3 regions of the Pantoea sp. CFCC18177 genome follow, and region 2 is predicted to be linked to each of the others. Evidence: predicted binding sites of a transcription regulator. Region 2 holds the regulator's gene; each other region holds the start of a gene.

Evidence for each region. The regulator PurR, encoded in region 2, represses purine synthesis genes. The targets are predictions, from matches to a motif close to CANGCAAACGTTTGCNTG.
Region 1: purL (phosphoribosylformylglycinamidine synthase) is a predicted target of PurR. The motif match lies at 1,565-1,582, and genes of this name have one in related genera.
Region 3: rbsD (D-ribose pyranase) is a predicted target of PurR. The motif match lies at 2,055-2,072, and genes of this name have one in related genera.

Annotation. Positions count from the first base shown of each region.
Region 1 is NZ_JBNBPL010000002.1:345,714-350,006, reverse strand. Features, by position in the region: gene mltF (membrane-bound lytic murein transglycosylase MltF) at 1-1,401, opposite strand, end outside; gene purL (phosphoribosylformylglycinamidine synthase) at 1,672-4,293, shown strand, end outside.
Region 2 is NZ_JBNBPL010000030.1:51,398-55,690, reverse strand. Features, by position in the region: gene ACPUC8_RS22845 (C40 family peptidase) at 266-1,054, shown strand; gene cydH (cytochrome bd-I oxidase subunit CydH) at 1,121-1,210, opposite strand; gene purR (HTH-type transcriptional repressor PurR) at 1,485-2,510, shown strand; gene punR (DNA-binding transcriptional activator PunR) at 2,507-3,418, opposite strand; gene punC (purine nucleoside transporter PunC) at 3,527-4,293, shown strand, end outside.
Region 3 is NZ_JBNBPL010000038.1:30,308-34,600, forward strand. Features, by position in the region: gene qseC (quorum sensing histidine kinase QseC) at 1-700, opposite strand, end outside; gene qseB (quorum sensing response regulator transcription factor QseB) at 697-1,359, opposite strand; gene ACPUC8_RS24840 (YgiW/YdeI family stress tolerance OB fold protein) at 1,520-1,915, shown strand; gene rbsD (D-ribose pyranase) at 2,086-2,505, shown strand; gene rbsA (ribose ABC transporter ATP-binding protein RbsA) at 2,513-4,021, shown strand; gene rbsC (ribose ABC transporter permease) at 4,018-4,293, shown strand, end outside.

The DNA.
Region 1 (4,293 bases), on a different contig from region 2:
CAGTGCAGACTGCTGCGCTAACCGCTTATCCTGCTCTTGCAGGTAACCCACCAGACTGATCTGATACTTACGGATATTCTCGACGTAATTATAGGCTTCATGGCCCCGCGCGTAGCCATAGGTGGTCTGCGCGTAGTAACGCTTCTGGCTGAGCATCGGCAGACGTAATTTCACATCGGCCCAGCTGTCGGGGTTACCGCCCTGTTTCGCCGTCAGCTTACGCACATCCAACATATGCGCATACCCCATGTTGTAAGCCGCCAGTGCAAACCAGATACGCTCGTCATCAGGAATGGTGTCGGGCACTTTTTCCATCATGCGTTGCAGGTATTCACTGCCACCGCGGATGCTCTGCTCAGGGTCGAGGCGGTCATTCACATTCAGGCTGTCTGCCGTGTTACGCGTCAGCATCATCATGCCGCGCACCCCGGTGGGGGAGGTGGCCTGAGGATTCCAGTGCGACTCTTGATAGGAGATGGCCGCCAGCAGACGCCAGTCCATGCTCGCCGCATACTTTTCAAACAGCGGCTTGATATCCGGCAGCGTGCTATCAATGGCGCGCAGGAAGGTACGCGTATCAACATAATCGAAGGTACCAACGTGACCGAGATATTTCTCTTCCAGCCGCGCCATGGTGCCTTCTTCACCCATCTGGCTGTAGAAGTCGAGCATCGCGGCATTCAGACTGTCGTCATCGTTACGCGGTAAATACCACGTCACCGGCTCTTCATCGGTCACGTCAAACGCCACGGCCAGCTGTGGATGGATACGCTGTAACAGGCCGATGGTCACGGAGTCGCCCACGGTGTAGTCAAGTTTGCCATCTGCCACCGCTTCCAGCAGGGCCTTTTGTCCCTGATCGGTGGATATCGCCCAATCGAGATCGGGATAGCTGTCAGCTTTAGCGGAACGTAAAGTTGACAGATATGCCGAACCGGACTGCACAATCAGGCGGCCTTTCAGATCGCCAAGGTTCTTCGGCCGTGGCTTATCAATGCGGTACACCAACTGCTGAGAAACGGAGTAGTAGCTGGGGCCACTTTGATAGTGGGCCAGGCGTTCACCGTTATAAATCAGCCCGGCTGCCAGCAAATCCGCTTTACCATCATCGAGATCGTCAAACAGATCGCCGAGGTTCGGACGCACCGTCACCTCAAGTTTGACGCCTAAATAATCGGCGAAGCGTTTCGCCAGCTCGTAATCCATACCGGCTGGTGCATTGTTGATGGTGTAGTAAGTCAGCGGGGAGTTCACAGTACTGATGCGCAGTACTCCCCGTGATTTAATCTGCGATAGCGCGTCTTTTCCACCGCCGTACCACGGGATGGAGGGCCACAGTGCCAGCGCAAGCAGCACGGTGATCAGACCGATAAACAGATAGTTTATTTTCAGGCGTTTCAAATAGTTGTCTCTTAATGGCTCACAGGCCTCTGTCTTTTAAAGGCAGTATTTATGTTGTTTTCACTCCCAGAGCGAGGGGCATTTTGCGCAACAAAGCGCAACAGGGCAACTTATATAGCAAGAATTGCGCAAAATTCAGCCAAATGCTGAGTGCCAGATTTTATGCGCAAACGGTTTCGTAACCCGCGAGGTTTCTCTATAATACCGCCCGTTTTCCCCTGTTGCGCCCAATGAAGCGTCGCCCGGCGCTTCAAAGACGAGAGATCTTTGATGATGGAAATTCTGCGTGGTTCGCCCGCTCTGTCGGCATTTCGTGTAAACAAACTGCTGACCCGCTTTCAGGACGCTCACCTGCCAGTGAGTGATATTTACGCCGAGTACGTCCATTTTGCCGATGTCAGCGCACCACTCAGTGCGGATGAACACGCCCGCCTGCAACGTTTGCTGAAATACGGTCCTTCTCTCGCCGAACACGCGCCACAAGGGCGTCTGTTGCTGGTGACCCCGCGCCCTGGCACGATCTCCCCGTGGTCCTCAAAAGCCACCGACATCGCGCACAACTGCGACTTGCCACAGGTTATTCGCCTGGAACGCGGTATGGCGTTTTATGTGCAGGCACCGCAACTGACCGAAGCACAATGGCAGCAGCTGGCTAGCCTGCTGCATGACCGCATGATGGAAACCGTGTTTGGTGACCTCAATGACGCACAGCAGCTGTTTGCACATCATGAGCCGCAGCCGCTGAAAAGCGTTGACGTGCTGGGCGCAGGCCGCATCGCACTGGAGCAAGCCAACACCACGCTGGGGCTGGCGCTGGCCGATGACGAGATCGACTACCTGCTGGATGCCTTTACCAAGCTGGGCCGCAATCCTAACGACATCGAGCTCTACATGTTTGCCCAGGCAAACTCTGAGCACTGTCGTCACAAAATCTTCAACGCCGATTGGATCATCGACGGTGAAAAACAGCCGAAATCGCTGTTTAAAATGATCAAAAACACCTTTGAACATAATCCAGAGCACGTGCTGTCTGCTTATAAAGACAACGCTGCTGTGATGGAAGGTTCACAGGTTGGCCGCTTCTACGCCGATGCGCAGAAGGGCGAATACAACTTCCATCAGGAAGATGCCCATATCCTGATGAAGGTGGAAACCCACAACCACCCAACGGCGATTTCACCGTGGCCAGGTGCGGCAACCGGTTCAGGCGGTGAAATCCGTGATGAAGGCGCAACCGGACGTGGCGCTAAGCCAAAAGCAGGTCTGGTCGGCTTCTCGGTTTCCAACCTGCGTATTCCGGGTTTTGAACAGCCATGGGAAGAAGATTTCGGTAAGCCAGATCGCATCGTCACTGCGCTGGACATCATGACCGAAGGCCCGCTGGGCGGCGCGGCGTTCAACAACGAATTTGGTCGTCCGGCCCTGAATGGTTACTTCCGTACCTACGAAGAGCGCGTCAACAGCCATAATGGCTCAGAACTGCGTGGATACCATAAGCCAATCATGCTGGCGGGCGGAATTGGTAACATTCGTGCCGACCATGTGCAAAAAGGTGAAATCGTTGTCGGCGCGAAACTGATCGTGCTCGGTGGCCCGGCGATGAACATCGGTTTAGGCGGCGGTGCGGCCTCTTCCATGGCGTCGGGTCAGTCTGATGCTGACCTGGATTTCGCTTCTGTACAGCGTGATAACCCAGAAATGGAACGTCGTTGCCAGGAAGTGATCGACCGCTGCTGGCAGCTGGGCGAAGCCAACCCAATTCTGTTCATCCATGATGTGGGTGCGGGCGGCCTGTCAAACGCAATGCCTGAACTGGTCAGCGATGGCGGCCGTGGCGGTAACTTTAATCTGCGCGATATCCTTAACGATGAGCCAGGCATGAGCCCGCTGGAAGTGTGGTGTAACGAATCGCAGGAGCGTTATGTGCTGGCGGTTGCGCCTGCGCAGTTAGCGCTGTTCGATGAGCTGTGTCAGCGTGAGCGCGCGCCGTATGCGGTGATTGGTGAAGCGACGGAAGAGCTGCATCTGAACCTCGGCGACAGCCACTTCGACAACAAACCTATCGATATGCCACTGGACGTGCTGCTGGGCAAAACGCCGAAGATGACGCGTGATGTTGCCAGCCAGCAAGCCAAAGGTGATGCGCTGGTACGTGACAACATTACCGTGGCCGATGCGATTAACCGCGTATTGCACCTGCCAACTGTGGCAGAGAAAACCTTCCTGATCACCATCGGTGACCGCAGTGTGACTGGTATGGTGGCACGCGATCAGATGGTGGGACCATGGCAGATTCCGGTAGCAAACTGTGCCGTCACCACCGCTAGCCTCGACAGCTATCACGGTGAAGCCTTCTCACTAGGCGAGCGTGCACCGGTCGCCTTGCTGGACTTCGCCGCATCAGGCCGTCTGGCCGTAGGTGAAGCGCTGACGAACCTGGCCGCCACCTCGATTGGTTCCCTGCAGCGCGTGAAACTCTCGGCAAACTGGATGGCCGCAGCCGGTCACCCAGGTGAAGATGCCGGTCTGTATGCGGCAGTGAAAGCGGTTGGCGAAGAGTTGTGTCCAGCGCTGGGTATCACTATCCCGGTGGGCAAAGACTCCATGTCGATGAAGACCCGCTGGCAGCAGGGCACCGAGCAGCGTGAGATGACCTCACCGCTGTCTCTGGTGATCACTGCATTTGCGCGGGTAGAAGATGTGCGTCGCACGGTTACTCCACAGCTGCAAGCGGATAAAGATAACCTGCTGTTGCTGGTTGATCTGGGTAACGGTGCCAACACCTTAGGTGCCACCGCGCTGTCTCAGGTTTACCGTCAGCTGGGCGACAAACCTGCTGATGTGCGTGATGCGTCGCAGCTGGCAGGCTTCTTTAACGCCATTCAGGCGCTG
Region 2 (4,293 bases):
TTAAATCAGTAAGTTACAGGTATACTTTTTTCATATCATTAAAAGGCATGAACAAATTAATAATTAGCAATAGTTTCGCTGCGTTAACCAGCTGAAATTGCTCATTAAGGCGACAGAATAAGCCGTGTAACAGATTAATAGAAAAAGGCCTTACCTTTTGGAAAAAAAGTGGATTAGAATCACTTCGGCGCTGATCGTTGATCAGATTTCTCTTACGTAGCCGCGGCCTGTTTTTTTATCAGACTGCTTAACCTGTAACCGGACTATGCGTTTACTGATTACGCTTATCATACTGGCTTTCGCCCAACTGTTCGTTAATGTGGCCTCTGCTTCACCGCATGCGCCTGTTAACGCCAGTTTGCATAATGCTGAGAAAAAAAGCGCGCGCGAAGATGAGCGCCGCAAGCGACGTCCGGTGAAAACCACGGCTAAAAAGTCTCGCCTGTCTACTACGGTGCAAAAACTCAAGCTGAAGAAGCAAAGCAAGACAGAAACCGCGCTGCACAAAACCACCCGTAAGAAATCCCTGCTGAAATCGCCAGCAAAGAAATATGGCCATCAACGCTTAGCCAAAAAAACGCGTGAAGTCGATGATGAAGCGCTGGAGCTGACCGGCATTCGCATGAGCAAATCACACCGCCAGCGTTATCAAAAGGCGCGTGAAACAGCGATGACCAAATTGATGGGCCAGTTGGGCAAACCTTATCAGTGGGGTGGCACCTCGCCGAATACAGGTTTCGACTGCAGTGGTCTGGTGTGGTACGCCTACAAAGATTTAGTCAAATACAAATTCCCGCGCACTGCGAATGAGATGTATCACTTGCATGATGCCGCGCCGATTAAGCGTCAGATGCTCGAAAAAGGCGATTTAGTCTTCTTCCGTATTAATAATCGTGGCACTGCCGATCACGTAGGTGTCTACCTTGGTAACGGTAAATTTATTCAGTCACCGCGCACCGGTAAAGACATTCAGATTAGTGCGTTGGGTGAGGATTACTGGGAGAAGCATTATGTTGGTGCACGCCGCATGATGACGCCGAAAACCATTCGTTAGTCGTTGCGCAACGTATAAAAAAAGCCGGATGCTTTCACAGCACCGGCTTTTTTTATACGCTTTTGTTTAATGCAGGATGGCCGTAAAGCTGAACGCAATAATCATTAACAGTGCGCCAACCGTGGTCATCAGGGCCAGCTTCAGATCTGTACTCATCACTACTCCTTAGTCACACTTTTATTAGGGTTAAAACAATTTTCGCACAGCGTCAGGCAAAAATCTCGTGTTATCCGCGCCAGCTTGCTAGAATCGCCGCCTTTCGTTGCGCAACCCATTTTGCGCATGCTGTATTTACAGCCTGCTGAAGCGATTTTTCCTGCCTGAACAGGCAGCGTTGACCCAAATTTTCGGGTGCAAAACCCTTCGCAGACGCAAACGTTTAACAATATACTTATCAGTACGTTGCGATAAGCCGGGGAGTACCTTTTTCATGGCCACAATTAAAGATGTAGCAAAACGCGCGGGTGTCTCCACCACCACGGTTTCGCATGTCATCAACAAAACGCGTTTTGTCGCAGAAGAGACGCGTAACGCCGTTTGGGAAGCAATTAAAGAATTGCACTATTCCCCCAGCGCCGTTGCGCGCAGTTTGAAGGTCAATCACACCAAGACATTGGGATTGCTGGCGACTTCAAGTGAAGCTCCCTACTTTGCTGAGATCATTGAAGCGGTTGAGAATCACTGCTTCGAGCGCGGCTACACATTAATCCTTGGCAATGCGCACAACGACCTGCAAAAGCAGCGTGCTTATCTCTCGATGATGGCGCAGAAGCGCGTCGATGGTCTGTTGGTCATGTGCTCCGAATACCCAGATGACCTGCTGCAAATGCTGGAGGAGAATCGCAATATCCCGATGGTGGTGATGGACTGGGGTGCTTCGCGCGGTGACTTTACCGATACCGTGCAGGACAATGCTTTCCATGGCGGTTATTTGGCTGGGCGCTATTTGATCGAACGTGGTCACCGCGATATTGGCGCGATCCCGGGACAACTTGAACGCAACACGGGCGGTGGACGCCACGCTGGCTTCTTGCAGGCAATGAATGAAGCCGGGGTCACGGTGCGGCCAGAGTGGATTGTGCAGGGTGATTTTGAACCCGATTCAGGCTATCAGGCGATGCAACAAATCTTGAATCAGAAACAGCGTCCAACTGCCGTATTCTGTGGTGGCGATATCATGGCAATGGGTGCGATTTGCGCAGCCGATGAGATGGGCTTGCGCGTCCCGCAAGATATTTCCGTGATCGGGTACGATAACGTGCGCAACGCGCGCTTTTTCACACCAGCGCTCACCACCGTGCACCAACCGAAGGCTGAGTTGGGTGAGAAAGCGCTCGAAATGTTGCTGGATCGCATCACCAGCAAGCGTGAAGAGCCACAAACGATTGAGGTTCAACCGACCTTGATTGAGCGCCGCTCCGTTGCCGATGGCCCATTCCGCGACTATCGCCGCTAACCTCGCGTTTCGCTGAGCCATTCGTGGTTCAGCGTCTCTGCATCACCCAGATAAGCCAGAAGCCAATCCAACGCGGGTGATGCTCGCTGCTCTGACCAACTGACACAGCAAGGGCTGTCAGGAAACGGCTGCGGCAGTGGCAATTCCACCAGCGTGCCTTGATCCAACAGTGGCCGCGCTAAATGCCCTGGCACCATGCCGACACACAATCCCGCCTGCAAACAATCCATTCCGGTTTCCCACTCCGGCACCACCAAACGCCGCTGATTGTCCAGGGTCCAGGTCATACGTCTGGGTAATGCGCGAGACGTATCTTCCAGCACCAGCGATGGCCAGGCACGCAATATTTCATCATTTAATTCTGTATTGTTGACCAACGGATGATCGGGACTGACAACGCAACGCCAGTTTAAGGCCCCCATATCCTGAAAGGCGAAACGCCCGCCAACCGGAACCGCCTGCGTTGCGCCAATAGCGACATCAACACGCCCGTCGGCCAGCGCATCCCAGACACCGTTGAACACTTCGTAGCTGATAATCAGCTCCATATCCGGGAAATGACGGTAAAAATCTTTCACCAGTTGTCGGGTGCGCTGGGGTTTGACGATGCAGTCCACCGCGATGCTCAACTGTCCGCGCCAGCCGTTCGCCAACTGTTGGCACTGCCTGCGCGTTGCAAGCATTTTTTTGATAACAGATCGCCCTTCACGGACAAAGTGCTCACCAGCTGGTGTTAAGACGACTTCACGATGCTGACGTTCAAACAACGGAACCGCTAACCAGGTTTCCAGTTGCCTGACGGTATAGCTGACGGCAGAAGGCACACGATGCAACTCTTGCGCTGCCGCGCTGAAACTGCCGGTGCGCGCCACCGCATCTACTACTTCCAGTGCATGCTCAGACCACATGGATTTGCCTTCAAAATTTTTAACAGCAGATTGCAAATATTAGCGTTTCACAAACCATAACGCACTCTTTTACACTCCCCGGCGTTCAATCTGCCAATGAGAATCACTATGTTGTCTTCAAAAGGATTTCTGCCCTACCTTGCCTTGCTGAGTATGCTCGGCTTTCTCGCCACGGATATGTATCTGCCCGCTTTTGGTGACATGCAACGCGATTTTGCCACGGCTCCGGGTACGATCAGCGCCAGCCTTAGCCTGTTTCTCGGTGGGTTTGCCTGTGCGCAGGTGTTTTGGGGCCCCTTGTCGGATCGCTTTGGTCGTAAACCAATTCTGTTGGCAGGATTGACACTTTTCGCCTTGGGCTGCCTTGGCATGTTGTGGGTAAGAGATGTAAACCTGATGCTGGCATTGCGCTTCGTACAGGCTGTGGGCGTCTGTGCGGCGGCCGTGAGCTGGCAGGCACTGGTGGTGGATCGCTACCCGAAAGCACAAGCCAACAAAGTGTTTGCCACCATCATGCCTCTGGTCGCGCTCTCGCCAGCTTTAGCCCCATTGCTGGGTGCCTGGCTAATGGGACACTTCCATTGGCGCAGTATTTTTATCGCGCTCACAGCGATCACCGTTTTGCTGCTCATTGGCACCCTGCAACTGACTGCCCGCAAAAAGGGTCAGGCTGCAAAGGTTGCGCAACCTGGCTGGCTCACGCTGCTGAAGACCCGCGTATACAGTGGCAACGTGCTGATTTACTCAGCCTGTTCTGCCAGTTTTTTCGCGTGGCTAACCGGTTCACCTTTTATTCTCGCCTCAGCAGGGTTAACACCCGCAGACATTGGCTTGAGCTATATCCCACAGACCATTGCTTTTCTGATTGGTGGCTT
Region 3 (4,293 bases), on a different contig from region 2:
GGCGCTCGCGTTGCACCAGCTCTGCCATGCGCCGAAACAGCCCATTCAATGCAATGACCAGCGGCTTCACCTCTTTGGGTAAACGCGTATCGGCGAGTGGTGTTGCGTCATCGGGGGCTCGCTGCTTGAGTGATGCGGTGAGGCGCTTGAGCGGACGTAGTTCAAACCAAACCAGCACCAGCAACATCAGAAGCATGAAAGGCATGGCGTATAGCCATGGTATCAAACTCGCCAGAGCCAGATCGCGCGTCATGTCGTCACGGTATTCCCACTCCTGGCCGACGACTACGCGATAGCTTTTATCCTCAGAGGTTAGCCACAACAGCCGCCAACTGTCCTTATCGCCACGTAAGCGGCCATCACGGAAGCCGTCGCGCTTATCATCAAACTGCAAATCGCGCCCGTTTTCACCGTCATTCAGCAATGGCTGACCGTCTGCACGGAAGATGGCGAAAGCCAGCGCGTCATCATCCTGATCGCCACGATGATGGCGCAGAATGGTTTTCGTTTTGGGTAGCGAAGCGGCGTGCAAGCTGGTGGGGTCGAGCGCCAGCAGGCGTTTAGCAAACAGCATTTGCTGGGTATCGAATAACTCATTCACGGTGTCGCGGGTCTGATGCCAGGCGCTGTAGCTGGCGACACCACCACACAACACGATCAGCAGCACAAAGCCGATCGCCAGCCGAAGAAACAGGCTCATTCTGCTGCACCAAGCATATAACCCACGCCATGTACGGTGCGGATAAATGCACTGCCCAGCTTTTTGCGCAGATGATGAATATGCACTTCCACCGCATTGCTGGAGACATCGTCATCCCAATTGTAGAGTTTTTCCTCCAGCTGACTGCGCGTTAGCACGCGGCCAGGGTTGCGCATAAACAGCTCAAGCAATGCCAGTTCGCGACTTTTCAAACTGATGGCTTCACCCTCAAGCCAGACGCTGTGGCTGGCCGGCGCCAGCACCACTTTGCCGTGTTTCAATTCAGGCTGCAGCTGTCCATGGCGGCGGCGAATCAGCGCCTGCAAACGTGCGGCGACTTCGCTGAGGGCAAAGGGTTTGCAGAGATAGTCGTCTGCACCAAGCTGTAACCCCTGAACACGTTGATCGAGGGCGTCACGCGCAGTGAGGATCAGTACCGGCACATCCGCGCCCTGCTCACGCCACTGACGCAGGATCTCCAGACCATCGCGTTCCGGCAGCGAAAGATCCAACACCACCGCATCCCACGGCGCGGCCGCCAGCGCCTGATAACCTGCTTCGCCGGACACGAACCAGTCCACGCTGAAGCCGAGTTTGATTAAGCCCACTTTCAGGCCATCACCAATCAGCGTGTCATCCTCAATCAACAAAATGCGCATGCGCTTCTCCTCTTCTGCTTGGGTGGTTATACGAAGCAGAACCCCGCTTGTACAGTGCAAATCGCTGCAAATCACCTATTTTTTCTCTTTAAGATCCTGTTAAGAACCTTATGGTGAAATGGCTCCTGACTTCCGCACATTCATGGAAAAGAGGTGAAAAATGAAAAAGAGTGCAGCGATCTTAGCCATTGTGATGTTGGCCGCCACGCCCGTTCTGGCCGCGCAACAAGGTGGGTTTGTGGACCCCAATGCGCCGAAAACCCAGGTTCACACCGGTGGATTCCAGGCTGACAACACCAGCGTTGTGACGGTGAAACAAGCCGAAGAGATGAAAGACGATAGCTGGATCACCGTGCGCGGCAATCTTGATAAGCAAATCGGTGATGAAGACTATTTGTTCCGCGACAGCAGCGGCACCATGAAAGTAGAGATCGACCACAAGCGCTGGCATGGTCAGACCATCACGCCGAAAGATCAGGTCGAACTGACGGGTGAACTGGATAAAGACTTCAACGCCATTGAGTTGGACGTTAAACAGGTTCGCAAACTGCCATAACACCCTCCAGAGCCGCTTCAGCGGCTCTTTTCTTTTTCCAAACTCAAATTTTATCCGGTACAAGCGAAACGTTTCGATGGCGATCACATTTCCGTGATATCGCCATTGAGTTGCCCTGCGCATTTAATACACTCCCGATCAGCGAAACGTTTCGCTGTGGAGTGGAAGAAATGAAAAAAGGTCGCTTGTTAAACGCTGAAGTCTCTCATGTGATTGCCCGCCTGGGGCACACCGACACGCTGACGATTGCTGATGCAGGCTTGCCGATCCCGGCCGGTCCGCAGCGTATCGATCTGGCGTTGACGCCGGGAACCCCCGAATTTTTGCAGGTGGTTGATGTTGTCACGCAGGAGATGCAAGTCGAAAGCGCCCTGATGGCGGAGGAGATCAAGCAGCACAATCCGCAGCTTCACAGCGCACTGCTCGCCGTGCTCGATGCCTTGCAACAGCACCAGGGGAATACCATCACCATTTGTTACACCAGCCATGAACAGTTCAAACAACAGACTCAGCGTAGTCAGGCGGTCATTCGCAGCGGAGAGTGTTCTCCGTATGCGAATGTCATCCTGAGCGCTGGCGTGACCTTCTGAGGCCGTTATGCAACCGTTATTGCAACTCAAAGGGATTGAAAAGTCGTTTCCTGGTGTAAAAGCGCTGAATGGTGCCTCGCTGGCCGTTTATCCGGGCCGCGTGATGGCACTGGTCGGGGAAAACGGTGCGGGTAAATCCACCATGATGAAAGTGCTGACTGGCATTTACAGCATGGATGCCGGTTCGCTGCAGTGGCTGGGTAAGGATGTGGCTTTTTCTGGACCGAAAGCGTCGCAGGAAGCGGGCATTGGTATCATCCATCAGGAACTGAACCTGATTCCGCAATTGACCGTGGCAGAGAATATTTTCCTCGGTCGCGAATTTGTTAACCGCTTTGGCCGTATCCAGTGGCAACGGATGTATGCCGAGGCGGACGCTTTATTACATCGCCTCAACTTACGCTTCAATAGCCATAAGCTGGTGGGCGATTTATCGATTGGCGATCAGCAAATGGTTGAGATTGCCAAAGTGCTGAGCTTCGAGTCACAGGTCATCATTATGGATGAACCCACCGATGCCCTGACCGATACCGAGACCTTGTCGCTGTTCCGCGTGATCAACGAGCTGAAAGCCCAAGGCTGCGGCATCGTGTATATCTCGCACCGCATGAAAGAGATCTTCGAAATTTGCGATGACGTGACCGTATTCCGTGACGGCCAGTTTATTGCCGAGCGCGCGGTCAGCGATCTCAGTGAAGAGAGTCTGATCGAGATGATGGTCGGCCGTAAGCTGGAAGATCAATATCCGCATATCGATCAAGCCCCGGGGGAGGTTCGCCTGAAGGTGGAGCACCTCAGCGGTCCGGGTGTGGATGACGTCAGCTTCACTTTACGTAAAGGCGAAATTCTGGGCATTTCCGGCCTGATGGGCGCGGGACGTACTGAACTGATGAAAGTGCTGTACGGTGCGCTGCCACGCACGCACGGTAAGGTCACGCTGAACGGGCGCGAAATCACCACCCGATCCCCACAGGACGGTTTGGCAAACGGCATCGTTTATATCTCAGAAGACCGCAAGCGTGATGGCCTGGTACTCGGCATGTCGGTGAAAGAGAACATGTCGCTGACGGCGCTGCGCTATTTCAGCCGGTCTGCGGGCAACCTCAAACACAGTGAAGAACAGTTAGCGGTGGGTGATTTTATCCGCCTGTTCAACGTCAAAACCCCTTCGATGGAGCAGCCGATTGGCCTGCTGTCTGGCGGAAACCAACAGAAAGTGGCAATTGCGCGCGGATTGATGACGCGTCCAGACGTGTTGATTCTTGATGAACCGACCCGTGGTGTAGACGTAGGCGCAAAAAAAGAGATTTATCAGTTAATTAACCAGTTCAAAGCCGAAGGGCTAAGCATCATTTTGGTGTCGTCGGAAATGCCGGAAGTACTGGGCATGAGCGATCGCATCCTGGTGATGCATGAAGGCCACCTGAGTGGCGAATTTTCCCGTGAGCAGGCTACCCAGGAATCCCTGATGGCGGCAGCAGTCGGTAAGCAACACAGCGAGGAATTAGTTGTATGAGCACCCAAACCTTACCCGCCAGCCGTCGCTGGTTCAGCAAAGCCTGGCTGCTGGAGCAGAAATCGCTGATTGCGCTGATCGTGCTGATTGCCGTGGTGGCGAGTCAAAGTCCAAACTTTTTCACCGTCGCCAATATGTTCAACATCCTGCAGCAGACGTCGGTCAACGCCATTATGGCGGTTGGCATGACGCTGGTGATTTTGACTTCGGGTATCGATCTGTCCGTGGGGTCGCTGCTGGCGCTGACCGGTGCGGTCGCGGCCTCGATTGTG